One region of the Shewanella sp. GD03713 genome, then DNA from elsewhere that is predicted to be linked to it. Evidence: predicted binding sites of a transcription regulator. Region 1 holds the regulator's gene; each other region holds the start of a gene.
What was found. The regulator LexA, encoded in region 1, represses DNA repair genes until DNA is damaged. The targets are predictions, from matches to a motif close to TACTGTATNNNNATACAGTA.
Positions count from the first base shown of each region.

Region 2: the regulator LexA is predicted to act here: its motif matches at 1,761-1,780, upstream of N5E87_RS21650 (S24 family peptidase).
Region 3: the regulator LexA is predicted to act here: its motif matches at 2,315-2,334, upstream of dinG (ATP-dependent DNA helicase DinG).
Region 4: the regulator LexA is predicted to act here: its motif matches at 2,320-2,339, upstream of N5E87_RS09380 (YebG family protein).

Region 1 covers NZ_JAOCIW010000001.1:4,643,336-4,647,092, forward strand. The annotation lists gene plsB (glycerol-3-phosphate 1-O-acyltransferase PlsB) at 1-1,583, opposite strand, end outside; gene lexA (transcriptional repressor LexA) at 1,745-2,365, shown strand; gene N5E87_RS20320 (SulA-like leucine-rich domain-containing protein) at 2,362-2,874, shown strand; gene coxB (cytochrome c oxidase subunit II) at 3,281-3,757, shown strand, end outside.
Region 2 covers NZ_JAOCIW010000002.1:82,850-86,606, forward strand. The annotation lists gene merR (Hg(II)-responsive transcriptional regulator) at 1-6, opposite strand, end outside; gene N5E87_RS21640 (hypothetical protein) at 346-879, opposite strand; gene N5E87_RS21645 (hypothetical protein) at 1,111-1,380, opposite strand; gene N5E87_RS21650 (S24 family peptidase) at 1,791-2,561, shown strand; gene N5E87_RS21655 (Y-family DNA polymerase) at 2,564-3,757, shown strand, end outside.
Region 3 covers NZ_JAOCIW010000001.1:3,031,989-3,035,745, reverse strand. The annotation lists gene N5E87_RS13445 (TSUP family transporter) at 1-209, opposite strand, end outside; gene dinG (ATP-dependent DNA helicase DinG) at 219-2,291, opposite strand; gene N5E87_RS13435 (DNA polymerase II) at 2,432-3,757, shown strand, end outside.
Region 4 covers NZ_JAOCIW010000001.1:2,095,295-2,099,051, reverse strand. The annotation lists gene prc (carboxy terminal-processing peptidase) at 1-586, opposite strand, end outside; gene proQ (RNA chaperone ProQ) at 615-1,256, opposite strand; gene N5E87_RS09385 (GAF domain-containing protein) at 1,535-1,993, opposite strand; gene N5E87_RS09380 (YebG family protein) at 2,009-2,308, opposite strand; gene N5E87_RS09375 (paraquat-inducible protein A) at 2,514-3,149, shown strand; gene N5E87_RS09370 (paraquat-inducible protein A) at 3,151-3,757, shown strand, end outside; gene N5E87_RS09365 (MlaD family protein) at 3,755-3,757, shown strand, end outside.

The sequences.
Region 1 (3,757 bases):
ATTGAACTGGCGGCGGCGGCATCGTTAATGCGGGTCATCACACGATTCGCTAACACGTTCACCGCAGGGGTTAACCAAGTCGGTTTTTGTTCGGGATCGTCGGCCACTTCAGTGCGCCAGTTTGGCGCCGTCTCATTCAAGAAGTTTTGCAGTGTAATCGGCTCACCAAAGTTGACATAACCTTGGCCAAAATTACCTAATTTACGAATAGCACCAAAGACTTGCCATACAGATTCTTTCTGTTTCTTCTTACCACTCAACTCTTTGTGATAAGTCGCCACTTCCATCACGTGATCATAACCTAAATACACAGGCACTAAGGTGACAGGGCGTTCGATGCCACGCAGCACACTGTTGATCGTCATGGCAATCATGCCCGTTTTCGGCGCCAATAGACGACCGGTGCGAGAGCGGCCACCTTCAGAGAAATACTCCACCGAATATCCCTTAGCAAACAACTGATCGAGGTATTCACGGAACACGGCCGTATAGAGTTTATTGCCGTTAAAACTACGGCGAATAAAGAAAGCCCCGCCACGGCGGAACAGCGGACCAGCAGGCCAGAAGTTTAGGTTAATCCCCGCCGCAATATGCGGTGGCACCATGCCTTGGTAATACAAAATGTAGGATAACAGCAGGTAATCCATATGGCTGCGATGGCAAGGTACATACACAATCTCGTGACCATCATGGTGAAGCTGGCGGATTTGCTCGGCACCTTTGATATTGATACCGCTGTAGAGCTTGTTCCATAACCAAGTTAAGAAACGCTCGGCAATACGCACTAGGCTATCGGAATAATTCGCTGCAATTTCATCAAGATATTCAATTGCTGTTTCACGAGCTTGGGTTTCGGAAATCTTCTTACTCGCCGCTTCTTCCTGAATCGCCTTGCGTAAGGATTCGGATTTCAACAGAGAGTGGAACATCGCCTGCCGATTAGGCAACACAGGCCCTGTCATCACCTTGCGTTGACGGCGGAAATGCACTCTCGCCACCCGCGCCAGTTTATGGGCAATCCCCATATCGGTGCCGTGTTCGTCGGCCATATAACGCAGCGATACCGCATTAGAAAACTGAACAAAGTTGTGGCGGCCTAAAAATAGGATCATCAGGCACTTACGTAACCAAGTTGGATTCTCGCGCTCAAGCACAGCCGCCTTCATGGTGTCGTCTTCTTTACCCGGGGTACGGCCCCAATACAGACTCACAGGCACCAGCTGAATATCTAACTCTGGCTTTTCCTTATGGACAGCCAACAAACGCATAAAACATTCGAGGAATGGCTCATTGCTGGCACGTTCGCCAAACAAAGGCTTACGCCCTTCGAGACAAACGACGCGGGGCGCGACAACGCCATTTACCACGAGCGGCTCGTAGGGGCTTGGCAAACCCAGCTTAGTGGTGATCTCGCTTAACGCAGCAATATCACTCAGGGATTCTGTTTTCATTACATAAGCAAGCGGTCTGGAGGCGTCCAGATTCAGATCGGCAAAGGGATCCTGCGGCACAACAATAGTGTGCACTAAGTGTTTTTGGATCCAGCGTAATGATTTCAACCAAAGAGAGTCTTGTTTAGGCATTATTCTTATGCAATGTAAGTACGTTCATTAGCCCCATAGAATACCAGATTCTAGGGAACATTCGCTAATACTCTCCAATCGCGTTAAAAAGTGGTTAATACTTGCACTACGAATAATACTGTATATACTAACAGTAACTGTATAGAAAAACAGGAAAGAACATGAGACCGTTGACGCCACGCCAAGCCGAAATTTTAGAGCTGATTAAACGTAATATTGCCGAGACTGGCATGCCACCCACCCGGGCCGAAATCGCCACCCGTTTGGGTTTTAAAAGTGCAAATGCTGCCGAAGAACACCTTAAGGCATTGGCGAAAAAAGGCTGCATCGAGATCATGCCTGGCACTTCCCGCGGGATCCGTCTCCCCGTTGAGGAAGAAGATAACAGCGAATCAGGCTTACCACTGATTGGCCAAGTGGCTGCGGGCGAACCTATTCTCGCCCAAGAGCATGTCGAACAGTACTACCAAGTCGACCCTAGCATGTTCCACCCTGCCGCCGATTTCTTACTGCGTGTCAGAGGTGACAGTATGAAGAACATCGGTATCCTCGAGGGGGATCTGCTCGCCGTTCATAAAGTACAGCAAGCGCGCAATGGCCAAGTAGTTGTTGCTCGCGTTGACGATGATGTAACAGTTAAACGCTTTGAAAAGAAAGGGAATCTCGTTTATCTACATGCAGAGAATGAAGATTACTCCCCAATTAAAGTCGATTTAAGTTTCCAAAGTCTAACAATAGAAGGGCTCGCCGTAGGGGTGATCCGCAATGGAGATTGGCTATGAACAAACTACTAGGTAATGCCCCGCGTCACCCCGGTTTATGGCTCGATGCGGTACGCGAAACCGATACTGACTGGCAGCATACGCCTATTATCACTATGCCCACCGAGAGCCAAGGGCGCCAAGAGCTGATGCAGCTTAGCAAGCAGTTAGCACAATTGAGCCAACAAGGCCGCTGGGTCGTGCTCATCAACCCTCCGAGTATTGGCTACAAGCAGTTACTGGCCAACGCTGGCGTGCGTATGGACCGAGTTCTCTTAGTCCATGCGAAAGATGAAGTCGAAACCCTGTGGGCCATGGAAAAAGCCTTAACCAGTGGCACTTCAAGCGCAGTAATTACTTGGATCCACTCACTCGATGCCCGCGACAATCGTCGTTTGCAAATTGTGGCCAAGAGCGCTCGCGCCATGGGAATAGTGCTCGAAGGTGTCGTAAATCACTCGACTGCGGACGCGACACTCAAGCAACCCGCTCACTTTGCCCAAGGTAGTTTTTTTAGCTCTGTTCATTAAAATTTTTGCACTGCGTATTTAGCCTTGAAAGCCGCCTCACCTGTGAATGTGGGGCTTTTTTTTGGCAATTTTTCAGACAATTAGAAAAAGAAGTGATCTTGATCAATTTTTAAACAGCAAGTATGTTTGATTCAGACGAGCATAATATATCGCCCGTTTAGGCAAAAAATATCGACGATTTATCGAATATCTCTTGCCCACAAAAATCGAGAATAATGGGTTTATTCAGCAGTATGTGCCAGTGTGGCTAATACCAGCAGTAACAATACTTAATCAAAAGTAAGCCGCCAACGCACGTTGAAGTCAGAGAAGCTTTTTTGGGAACTGAAGAGTTTGCATAGAGTTGAGACTTACTGTGTTGCTCTTCTTTGTAGTTGCTATTCGCAATTGGCAGAGGAGAAGTCTTGTGAAGCAATGGTTGTATTGTTTACTCGTGGTGCTATTCGCCCCACAGTTGGCCGCAGCGGACATGCGGTTCAACATGACCCCCGGCGTAACAGAAATCAGTGACAAGGTTTATCACCTGCACATGACGATTCTGTATATCTGCTGCGCCATAGGCCTAGTGGTTTTTGGCGTGATGATTTATGCCATGATCAACCACAGGAAATCAAAGGGCGCGGTCGCGTCTCACTTCCATGAGAGTACAAAAGTCGAAATCGCGTGGACGATTATTCCTTTTGTCATTCTGATCTTAATGGCGATTCCTGCCACGAAAACTCTGATTGCCATGGAAGATCCCAGCAATGCCGATCTCACAGTAAAAGTCACTGGCTCTCAATGGAAATGGCATTATAGCTACTTCGATCAAGATATTGATTTTTACAGCATTCTCGCAACCCCAAGACCTCAAATCGAAGGTAGTGAAGCTAAGGGTGAGCAC
Region 2 (3,757 bases), on a different contig from region 1:
GTCCATTTACCGTACTTACATACGGTCTATTATAATCCAAAATTAGCCATCAATAACATTAGTATGAGATTTTGCTTCCTGAGGATTTCGATCAGCTATAACGCTGTTCATTGATAACCTCAATGCTGGTTGCTGGTCACGGCAACTCCAACATTTGTAAATTTATGCGACTGTCCACTGAGCATAATGAATGACAACTGTAGCCAGTTAATGTGAGCCGATAAGGATAAATTCAAGCTCGTTATTAATTCTGGATATCTCATTAGCAGTGATTGTGAGCCGAGCGTTCGGCTTTTTAACAGTTAATCTGAGTCCGAGAAGCCGGATGTAATCAAGCTCGCGGTATTATGTTTGCGAGCCACTACAGCTAGCAATAAGAACTGATGCACCTGTTTCGCATGCGTCAGTGATCGTTAGGCTGTTGAACTCTTTAGGGAGCAGGGAGCGAACTCTGTCAAGGAATGGCTGTTCATGTTCACCATAGAATGTCACGCCGTTTGCTCCTTCTACCTCTCCGCTATCTTCGTCCACGTCATTGTTCATTTGTCGCTGCATAGGCGCAGTCAAGTGGAATACCTGACCCTCAAGAATTTTCATGTCTAGACGTATGCCTGAGGGCACACTGTCGCATTTAAGGTCCATGTCCACTTCATTCACTTTCCATGCTAGTTCGCTCATTGTAACTAACTCAATCGTTTCGTCATGGACTGCGCACTCATCGATAGGGAGTTGGAAAGTTGTACCGCGGTTGTGAGAATTAAGCGAAACAGCCGAAACATAGCCATCGTCAGAGTAATAATTCGTTATGAGATACACCGAGCCGTTACGCTTTATTACTTTGCCTGTTTCCATCACTTGGGTTTTAATTGTGTTTTTCATTGAATTTCCTGCTCTTGGTTATAGTTACTTGGAATATTTGAGCATGAGCCTGAGTTCGCGCAATACAATGTATTTGAAGCAGGCAAAGTAGAGGAAGAATGACCTAGACAAAAAAGCTCTCGGGGATTTTGAACCACAGAGAGCTTCTTGATTAGATGCGGGATAATGAAAAAAATCCTGTCCTCAATGAGAATCCACAAACTCCTTTTCCTTTCTTACAAGAGCGTATTACTAGTCAACAACTGCAATTTCATCAAGTTCAAAACCAAGACGCATGTAATCATAGTCTGTACCGTGTGAGAGCCAAGTAGTACCTTCAGTATCTGTCATCGGCAATGGAAAGCGAACGAAAGCATAGTTTCCCTCAAATTTGTAAATCTCACCTTTGGTACCGGCAGGTGGGCAAGGGGTGCGGATAGCTTCAAAAGGTTTGACAACTACAACAGTGATAAGCCCTTGAGTGTCACGTCCATCAATGATTGTTTCTGTGTTAATTTTCATTATCAGTCTCTATTTTGCTGTACGCCTGTGCAGGCTGTTGAATTCAAATTTACACGAATTTTGGAACGCGCAATCCCCTATGGCTGTTTATTGCAAACATATTAAATTTTCAATTCTTAGTTTGGTTTCGTTTAAGTAATCGCCACCTCTCATTCCTCCGTACTTACAGCGCATTACATTTAAGCCATATGCCATCAATGACTTAGATGTTCATTGGTACGTGCTAGTCCGTGTGGCCAGAAATGGATTTGTTGTTGAACCCAGAGTTTAATGAGATCTGTCCCGCGCGGGACACTTTCGAGTCTTTAAGTTTGGGGAAATACCTCTTCGTTAGGGTCATGCGGGGAATATTGTGAAAATCCAGCTTGGCAGCTAGAATTAGCTGTATATAAATACAGGTGTTCATTCGTATGATTGTTTGTCCAATCTCATTGCAAGCAGGGATTACCGGGTTTGAAAGCCCTGCAGCAGACTATTTGCAGTTGCAGCTAATCATAGACGAATTACTGGTAAGGCATCCCAGTGCGACGTTCCTGGGGGCGGCAAGTGATAACTCCATGAATGGGGTGGGTATATTCGAAGGCGACATATTGATTTGTGATAGGTCTGTTGATGCACAGCAGGGGGATGTGATTATCTGCGACATAAACGGAGAGTCAGTTTGTAAAATTTTCGACAAAGAAAGGCGATTGCTTAAATCGGCAAATCCTGCATATCAACCAATAGTAATTAGTGATACTGAACATTTTTTAGTAGAGGCTAATGTTGTCTGCTCTCTCCGTCTTCATAGGCCTAATGCGCTGGCCGGGCTTCTTTGCTCCGCAATGGAATATCAACACCTGCAGAGTTCAATTCATGAGATTTTGATAAAGCACGCTAATGCAACATACTTTGGCGCGGCTTGTGGTCATTCAATGAATGACGTAGGTATATTCCATGGCGACGTTCTAATTTGTGACAGGGCCGTTGATGCTCAACAGGGAGATGTAATAGCCTGTAACCTAAACGGTGAATTCGTCTGCAAGATTTTCGACAAGAATGGGCGCAGGCTGCTATCTGCCAACTCTGTTTATAAACCAGTGGAAATTGATAATACCGATATCTTTACTGTTGAAGGAACAGTTATTTGTTCTATTCGGCTACACAGGTCTAAACAATTACTCAAACTCGAGGGTTGGTAGAATTGCTAGCCTTAGTAGACGTTAATAATTTTTATGCCTCGGCTGAAGCTGTATTTGATTTAAGTTTGAGGGGCAAAGCGATAGTGATTCTCAGTAACAATGACGGCTGTTGCATTGCGCTCAGCAGGCAAGCTAAAGAACTTGGCATTACTCGATTTTCCCCGTACTTCAAAATCAAAGACATTTGCGATAAGTACGGTGTGGTCGTGAAAAGTTCAAATTATGCTCTGTATGGCGACTTGAGCAATAAGTTAATGCAGGTAATAGGTGGTTTCGCACAGCGGCAGCATGTTTATTCTATTGATGAAGCCTACCTGGATATGTCTGACTGCATGAAACTTTACCCTAACCTATACGAGCATGGCCATCAGCTGCGTCGTACTGTTTGGAAGCAAACGCGATTACCTGTTTGTGTTGGTTATGCGCCAACACTCACTTTAAGCAAAGTTGCAAACCACGCGGCAAAGAAAGTGCAGGGATTTAATGGCGTTGCGGTGCTTCGAAACCCGGAAGAATGGGAACCGATACTAGCCAAAATGGAAACTTCGGATATTTGGGGGGTTGGTGCAAGACTCTCAAAACGACTTGCTGAAATGCAAATACATACAGCTTTGCAATTATCCAAGATGGATCCAAAGCTTGCCAAGCGCATGTTTAGCATCGAGCTTGAAAGAACGGTGCGAGAGCTTCGAGGTGAGCCAGTTAAAATGTGGGATTCAGTTAGGGCAGATAAACAGCAGATTTTCAGCACTAGAAGTAACGGTGAGCGAATCACAGATCCAGACTCTTTGCATCAGGCCTTAGCAATGCACGCTTCGACGGTTGCATCTAAAGCGCGTAAACAGGACTCTTTAGCGTGCCACTTGATTGCCTTCGCCGCATCATCTCCATTCGATGAAAACCCAGTTTGCTTTCGTTATAGTCATCAACTGATTGTGCCAACTAACGACACTAGATTAATTGTTGCAGCCGTGACGCAGGGGTTACCCCAGCTATTCCACCCCGGCGTCCGGTATCATCGTTCAGGGGTTGGGTTGGTAGAGCTAACACCAGCAAAACACGCACAATACTCACTGTTTGACACCGACAAGAGTAACCCTGACTTAATGAAGTGCATGGATATGATTAATGCTCGGTATGGAACCGGTACATTGAGCATTGCTGCCCAAGGACGCGATCAGAAATGGGCCATGAGG
Region 3 (3,757 bases), 1.6 Mb from region 1:
TGGCGATAATAGGTCCAAGCCGCCATGGAGGAGCCAAAACTGGCGGCAAATTTATTGGTACCTAAGGCAGTGTGGGGCGGGATCCCGAGGGTGAGCAGGGCAGGAATGGAGAGCAGGCCTCCACCACCGACTACGGCATCGATAAAACCTGCAATTAAGCCAATGACAGCCAACAGGGCCCAGTTACTGGGCTCGAGTAACAACTCCAAATCTTAATCCTACTCAATGACTCGTCTAAAGGGGGGTAGTGCGTCTAGCAAGGATTTGCCGTAACGTTTGGTCACTAATCGTCTATCAAGGATAGTGACTCGGCCATAATCCTGCTCTTTACGCAGTAATCTACCACAACTTTGGATAAGCTTTCGCGATGCATCTGGAATGGTGAGTTGCAGAAACGGATTTCCGCCCTTTATTTTCACATACTCGGCATGGGCTTGCTCAACGGGCGATGTCGGCACCGCAAAGGGCAGCTTAGTGACGATGAGGTTGGTGAGGTAATCTCCGGGTAAGTCTAGACCTTCAGAAAAACTGCCCGTGCCGAACAAAATACTCGGCTCACCTTTGTCACACTTGGCTTTGTGGGTCTCAAGCAATTGCTGGCGCGGGGCATTTCCTTGAATAAGGATTTCCTGCGTGAGTTTGCCCTCAAGCAATTCAGCGACTTTCTCCATTTGCCAGTAAGATGCAAACAACACTAAGGTGGCCATTTCGCCGTCAATCAGCTCCAAAATGTGCTCGGCAAGCTCAGCGGTATAGGCATCGTCCGTCGGCTCGGTTTTCATCTTAGGTAAGTAGAGCGTGGCGTTATTCGGATAATCGAAAGGGGATTGCAGGGCGAGATAACGACTGCCGTCCTTTACCGATAATCCCACTTGATGGGCGAAATGGTCGAAGTTATTCAGCGCGCGCAGGGTTGCGCTGCACAGCACGACGCCAGCCGCCTTTTGCCACAGCATAGATTCGAGCATAAAACCGACTTCAATCGGCGAGGCGCTAAACAAGTAATCGACCTGTTTGCCTGTGAGCAATTCAATCCAGCGGGCGAGGGGCGCGCCTTTAGTCGAATCTTCCTTTGCCATCATTTTCCAGAGCTTTTGCAGGTTTTCGAGTCGCTGCAACATAAAGCCCATTTCGGCCTGTAGCGCTTCCGCTTGGTGCTTAGGAATGTCGCCATCTTTGATCGTCTCAGCCAGCAATAATTGCATCTTGTTAAATTGCTTGAGGGCGAGATTGGAGGTGGCCGCGAGATTCTCGGCGGGGATTTTCAGTGCATCGGGCAATTTGCCGTGTTCGAACCGATAGCGGCTCTCAGGATTAGCAAACTGCTTGGTCTGGGTATCACAGAAATGGGCGACTTGATTGAGCTGAGCGATTAAGTCTCCGATATGATCCTGCATCGCCTGCGCAGGGGCGATGATATTGTTGCTCTTTATTTGATTTTGTAACTTGGCGCTGGTCTTACCGACTTTTTCTAGCCAGTCGGCGGCGCCTCTAAGCGTTGCCTGCGCGCTAGAAAAGTCCCGGGCGACGATAGGTAAGTGGTGAGCTTCGTCAATGACATAAAATACGTCTTCGGGATCGGGCAAAATCACCCCGCCCCCCAGCTCCAAGTCGGCGAACAGCAAACTGTGGTTGGCGATCAGTACATCCCAGGTGTCCACATCCTCGCGGGCTTTGTGAAACGGGCAATTACGATGACTGGCGAGTTGCCGATGACAACTGTGTTTATCGCAGGCGATTTGTTGCCAGAGATGGTCCGGTATCGGTGTCGATAACGTATCGATTTCACCGTTCCAACGGCCTTCATTAAAGTCGCTGAGCAGCTCCTGCAACATTGCAACTTGGCTGTTATCAGGCTTTGTTTGCCACATGGCCATTTGGGTACTGTTATCATCGCCGATCAGCATGGCAAGTTTGGACAAACAGACATAACGCTGGCGCCCTTTTACCAGACCAAAGCGAAAGTTTAGCCCTGATTGTTCGAGAAAAAACGGTAAGTCTTTGTGCAGCAACTGCTCCTGAAGCGCCACGGTTGCGGTAGCGATACAGACCTTTTTCTTACTCGCAAGTGCAAGCGGAATCGTGCCCAAAATATAAGACAATGATTTACCAATCCCCGTACCCGCTTCGACCACTATGATGCGTCTATCTTTGTCATAGTCGCCAGCAAGAGTCTTAGAGATTTCTGCCACCATAAAATTTTGCTCGCGGCGTGGCCTAAAATTAGGCAAAGCGGCGGCAATATCTTTATAGATAGCGCGGATCTGGTTTTTTACGTTGTCAGGTAACATGCGGCACTACTTTATCGAATTAATGCTGTACATAATAACAGTGATTGCATAGCCTAAGAAACTTTTCTGCCATTTTATGGCAATTTTATTCTGTGTCCCGAGAATCAATAAGCAGCGAGAGCCTTAGAGTGAAACCGCAGTTGAATCCCCCCGAGAGTCTGCCGCCTGAAACGGCTGCGCCAGTGAGTGTACAGGGACGCGTCCTCACGCGCCATGCTATTACGCGCGGTGCAACGCTTGTGCTGCAGTATTATCTCGCCACCGTTTCAGGCCCTGTGCTGGTGGAGTTACCTGGCTCTGAGTACATTTGTTTTTGTCATCAAAGCGATATGGCGGCATTGCAGTTACAAACGCCGGGGCAGGCACTGCGCTTTGTACCGCTTGCACTTAAAAGCTTTAAAAGACAATCCGTCGCGGCGATTTATGCCCAGTCGAGCAGTGTGTTTCGTCATTTACAGCGGATAGCGACGGATGCTGGTATTCCCTTATTTGAGGCGGATATCCGTCCCGAGCAGCGTTTTTTAATCGAACGTTTTGTAGCGCTCGATGTGGCATTTTTAGGGCATTTTGTCAGTAACGCTGGCATAGATGAACAATTGCCCATTTTTAGCGCTGTACGGGCCAAAGCCGTTGCGCCGCAGCCGGAAATAAAATTGCGTTCAATTTCCCTCGATTTTGAATGCAGTTTTGACGGATTACTCTATTCCGTGGCCCTTTATGGGCGCGATGCGCAATCTCAGCCCTATGAAAAAGTTATCATGGTGGGTGAGCCGCAGCCTGATGCTGCAATCTACATCGAATGGGTGAGCGATGAGGCGGCGCTTATCCATCGTCTCATCGCTTGGTTTACTGAGTTTGATCCCGATGTGATCATTGGTTGGTCTGTGGTGACCTTTGATTTGGCCTTGCTATATCGGCGTGCGTTGTTGCACCGGATCCCGTTGCGTATTGGTCGCGGTGGTGCGCTCCTCGAGTGGAAGGTGGAGAATAAATTTCGGCCAGAAACCTTAAGTTTGCCTGGGCGAGTGGTGCTCGATGGTATCGATTGGCTAAAGGCGGCCTTTTACCAATTCGAGCGCTTCTCATTGGAGTTTGTTGCCCAAGCGCTACTCGGTGAAGGCAAAGCGATTCATGATGTAGAAAATCGAGCACAAGAGATTGATGCACTATATGCCGAAAATAAACAAGGGCTTGCACATTATAATCTGACCGATAGTCGCTTAGTGTGGGATATCTTTGAGCATACTCAATTGTGGGATTTTGCCCTCGCTCGCGCCGAATTAACGGGGTTAGAACTGGGGCGCGTAGGCGCCTCGGTCGCCGCATTCAACCATTTGTACCTACCGCATTTACATAGGGCAGGCTTCGTCGCGCCCGCAGAGCCTGCTAGCCAAGGGATAGAAAGCCCTGGTGGTTATGTAATGGATTCTGTCCCGGGTTTTTATCAACATATTTTAGTGTTTGAC
Region 4 (3,757 bases), 2.5 Mb from region 1:
TATAACGTTTTTGCAGAATATCAACGATTTCAGGCCATTTCTTGCCAGTGAGTTTCAGATTCAGCGCATCGTATTTAACACGTTGACGCCATAATTCGTTGATCTCGGCTTGATCTTTTGGCCAAGCAACATCTTCTCTATCGTATTCGTAGGCATCACCCGGAACGGTGAAGTCCATCTCTTTGTCGAGCAGAGAGAGTGTGTACACAAAACCTTCGTAGCGACGTTTCTGAACCAAATCAAACATCTTATAAGCAGGCTCGAGTTCACCCGAGCTCAGCATATCGTCAAACTGATTAACGTAAGGTTTGAAGCTGTCGACATCGGCTTGCGTCAGCACATTACGACGGTAGTCGAGTTGTTGCAGGTAGCGGTCAAAAATCTGAGCAGAAAACGCATCATCTAATGCAAATCTATGATAGTGGGAACGAGTGTATAAATCCGTCACTCGCTTACTCGCCACTTTATGCTGCGCTTCCTGCTTGAGAGTGGGTAACTCGCTGATTTGAATCGTAGGGGGGACAGCCCAAGCCGAGAATCCGACAAAAACAGTGGCAATGGATGTAGCCAAAGTGAGTTTTCGCATCAACAAGTTACTCCGTTTGATTAAATGATTACAGCAGGATATGTTCCGCTTTCACTTTTACCGTTAAGCCGCTATCTAGCTGAACATGAATGTCCTCTTTGTTAATGTCGGTGATCACGCCGGCTACTGGCGTCATCCCTAACTTAACATTGACACGTTGCTTCTTCGCTAAATCGGTCAATTGCGCTTGAACTAAGTTTACAGCAGGCTCTGCCTTAGGTGCTGCTTTTGCTGGGCGCTCAGTCTTACGTGCTGGCACGGCAACTTTCTTAGGGGCTTTCTTCGCAGGGGCTTTACCCGCAGGCGCCGTTTTTGGCGCTTGAGCTGCACGCTTAGCTTTTGCTTTATCTTGGCTTTCTTTCAACATCGCTTGAGCATGATCGATATGCTCTTGCTCTAACTCACCGCATGGCTGACCATCAAGATCCACACGCTGTGCACCGGCTTTTACCGATTTCAGGTAGCGCCAGCTGCTGGTGTAGCGTCTTAAGGCAACTCGCAGTTGAGTTTTACTGACTTTAGAATCATCAGCCAACCTTTCAGCCAAATCTTGAAACAATCCGATTTTTAATGGCTTAGTTTCACCTTCAGCAATAAAGCACAAAGGAAATGTTTCATACAAATACGCCAAAATTGCGTTGGTGTCGGTCAACTTATCTGTTGATTCCATCATTACTTCCACAGTTAAAAAGGGACATCGAATCCGAGGTGATAAAAATCAGCTTCTTACGAGTCGTTTATCTTGGTTAAGCTCACATATGAGCCAAAGTACAAATTAGCATTCTCGCCGAGTTAACTAAAGTTAAAAAATATAAGTTAACAATTTTTCACGGCTGAACCTATCAGGCTTATTTCGGCTGTGCTCAAAATAAGCCTTATCAGTGCATGCGCTATTATAAGGCGCACGCCACCGATTGCGACTATGAATTATGCGTTATTGTACGCAAATTAAGCAAATAGGCAGTTTTCGAAGCTTTTTACCAATAATTCCAAGCCCTTTTGGTCTTCTTCATCGAAGCGGTCAAAAATAGGACTATCGATATCCAGCACGGCCACAACCTTACCATCGGCGCGCACTGGGATAACAATTTCAGAATTACTGGCTGAATCGCAGGCGATATGACCATCAAATTGATGCACATCGGCGACGCGCTGCGTCTGATTGGTTTGCGCGGCGGTACCGCACACGCCCTTACCCATTGGAATACGGGTACAGGCCACTTTACCTTGGAAAGGACCCAACACCAGCTGTTCGCCACGCATCACGTAAAACCCCACCCAGTTCAGTTCGGTTAGGTTATCGTTTAGCAAAGCAGAAAAGTTAGCCATGGCAGCCACTAAATCATCCTCGCCCTCGAGTAAGGCCAGCGCTTGACGATTCAGTGACTCATAAAATTGCGGTTTCATAGACTTCCTAAAAAATTATTCGGCAGCGTCGTCCTTCTTAGGCGCTTTTTTCGCTACATTTTGTTTTGATGGCGTACTATTAACTTGAACCACGCCTTTAAGCAAGTTTGTCAGCTCATCTTTATTGTTAGCAAAATAGAATGCGAGCTGTTCGCTCACGGTTTCATCAATTCCGAGCTGCGCTTTTTGAATAAATGGAATGAGGTTATCGGCGATGTCGAGCATCTTATCGTAGGCGTCAGCCTCCTTTTTCGATGTAAATGTCATCTTCTCCACCCCTTCTCTTACCACGACAAACTGTGTAATAACTGCCATGACTGCCCTCGCACTGTTTTTATATACAGTAATCAGGATGACATAAAGTGAACTAGTGATGCAAGTGTTCTGATTATTCTGGTACTATGAGTACGCTTTTCGTTGTCGAGATGGGTCAAGCAATGTGCTATCTCACCCTGTAATATGGTTTTATTGCGGATTATTTGCTCTCTCAATGGCTTTGGGGCTAATTTAATATTTTTATATGCATGAAAATACAGCAGAAAACTCTGTAATCCTCTGTCGTTCCTGCGACTTAGCCGTTCGAAAGCGCGCCTTACCTACGGGTGTTAGGGCGTTATGCCCGCGCTGCAGCACCGCACTTTATGACACACCATACTGCTCGGTAAACGGCATGTTAGCGCTGTGTATTACCGCGCTGGTGTTCTATTTCCCCGCCAATTTTTTCCCGGTGCTCGAAATCCACTTTTTGGGTAGCATTCGCACCACTACAGTGTTTCAGGGCGCCTTTGCGGTGTTCGACCAAGGTTATTGGGTCGTGGGATTAGCCGTGCTCGCCGCCGCCGTGATTGGCCCGGGGTTATTGATCCTGTCGATCCTTAGTCAGATTTTGATCGTCAAATGGGGACTGGGCAGTCCGTTTTGGCGCCGCAGCCTCAAACAGTTGTTAAAGCTGCAAGGGCTGCTATCCCAGCTCACCATGCTGGAGATTTATGTGATTAGCTTTTTGGTGTCATCATTTCAGTTATCTGATTTCTCGGATATTTACTTCGGTATGGGCACCTTCTGCTTCACCATGCTTTTTTTAGTCACCCTGTTTTTACAGCGTGAATACGATATTGAGCATATGTGGAGTCTTCTCATGCAGGAGCGACACTAAGATGCAGCAACAGGGAAAAGACTTAGGCCTGTGCCTGTGCAGGGTGTGCCGGCAGCTCAATAGCAGTGACAATAGCCACTGCAGTCGCTGCGAGGCCGAGCTCCATGTCCGTGATCACAGCAGCTTACAAAAAAGTTGGGCGCTGCTGATCACCGCCGCCATTTTGTTGGTTCCCGCCAACCTCTACCCTATTACAATGCTCACCAATCAGGGGCAAGTGCGCCACGATACGATTTTTTCGGGGATTATCCATTTAGTGCATTCGGATATGTTGCCCATCGCCATTATTGTGTTTATTGCCAGTATTTTAGTGCCTTGGGTGAAAATTATCGGTTTGGCCACTTACCTCTGTGCCATCAGTTTTAATCTGCCGATTTCGAAAAAGAAACTCATGGTGGGATTTCATGTGATTGAGTGGATTGGCCGTTGGTCAATGCTCGATTTGTTTGTGATCTCCTTGACGGTTGCCCTCGTCAATATGGGGCAATTACTCGATGCAAAGCCTGCACCTGCGGCCACGGCGTTTGCATTGGTGATTTTACTGACTCAACTTGCCGCAAAAGTTTTAGACACTCGTTTACTCTGGGATCGATTGGAACCTCAAGATG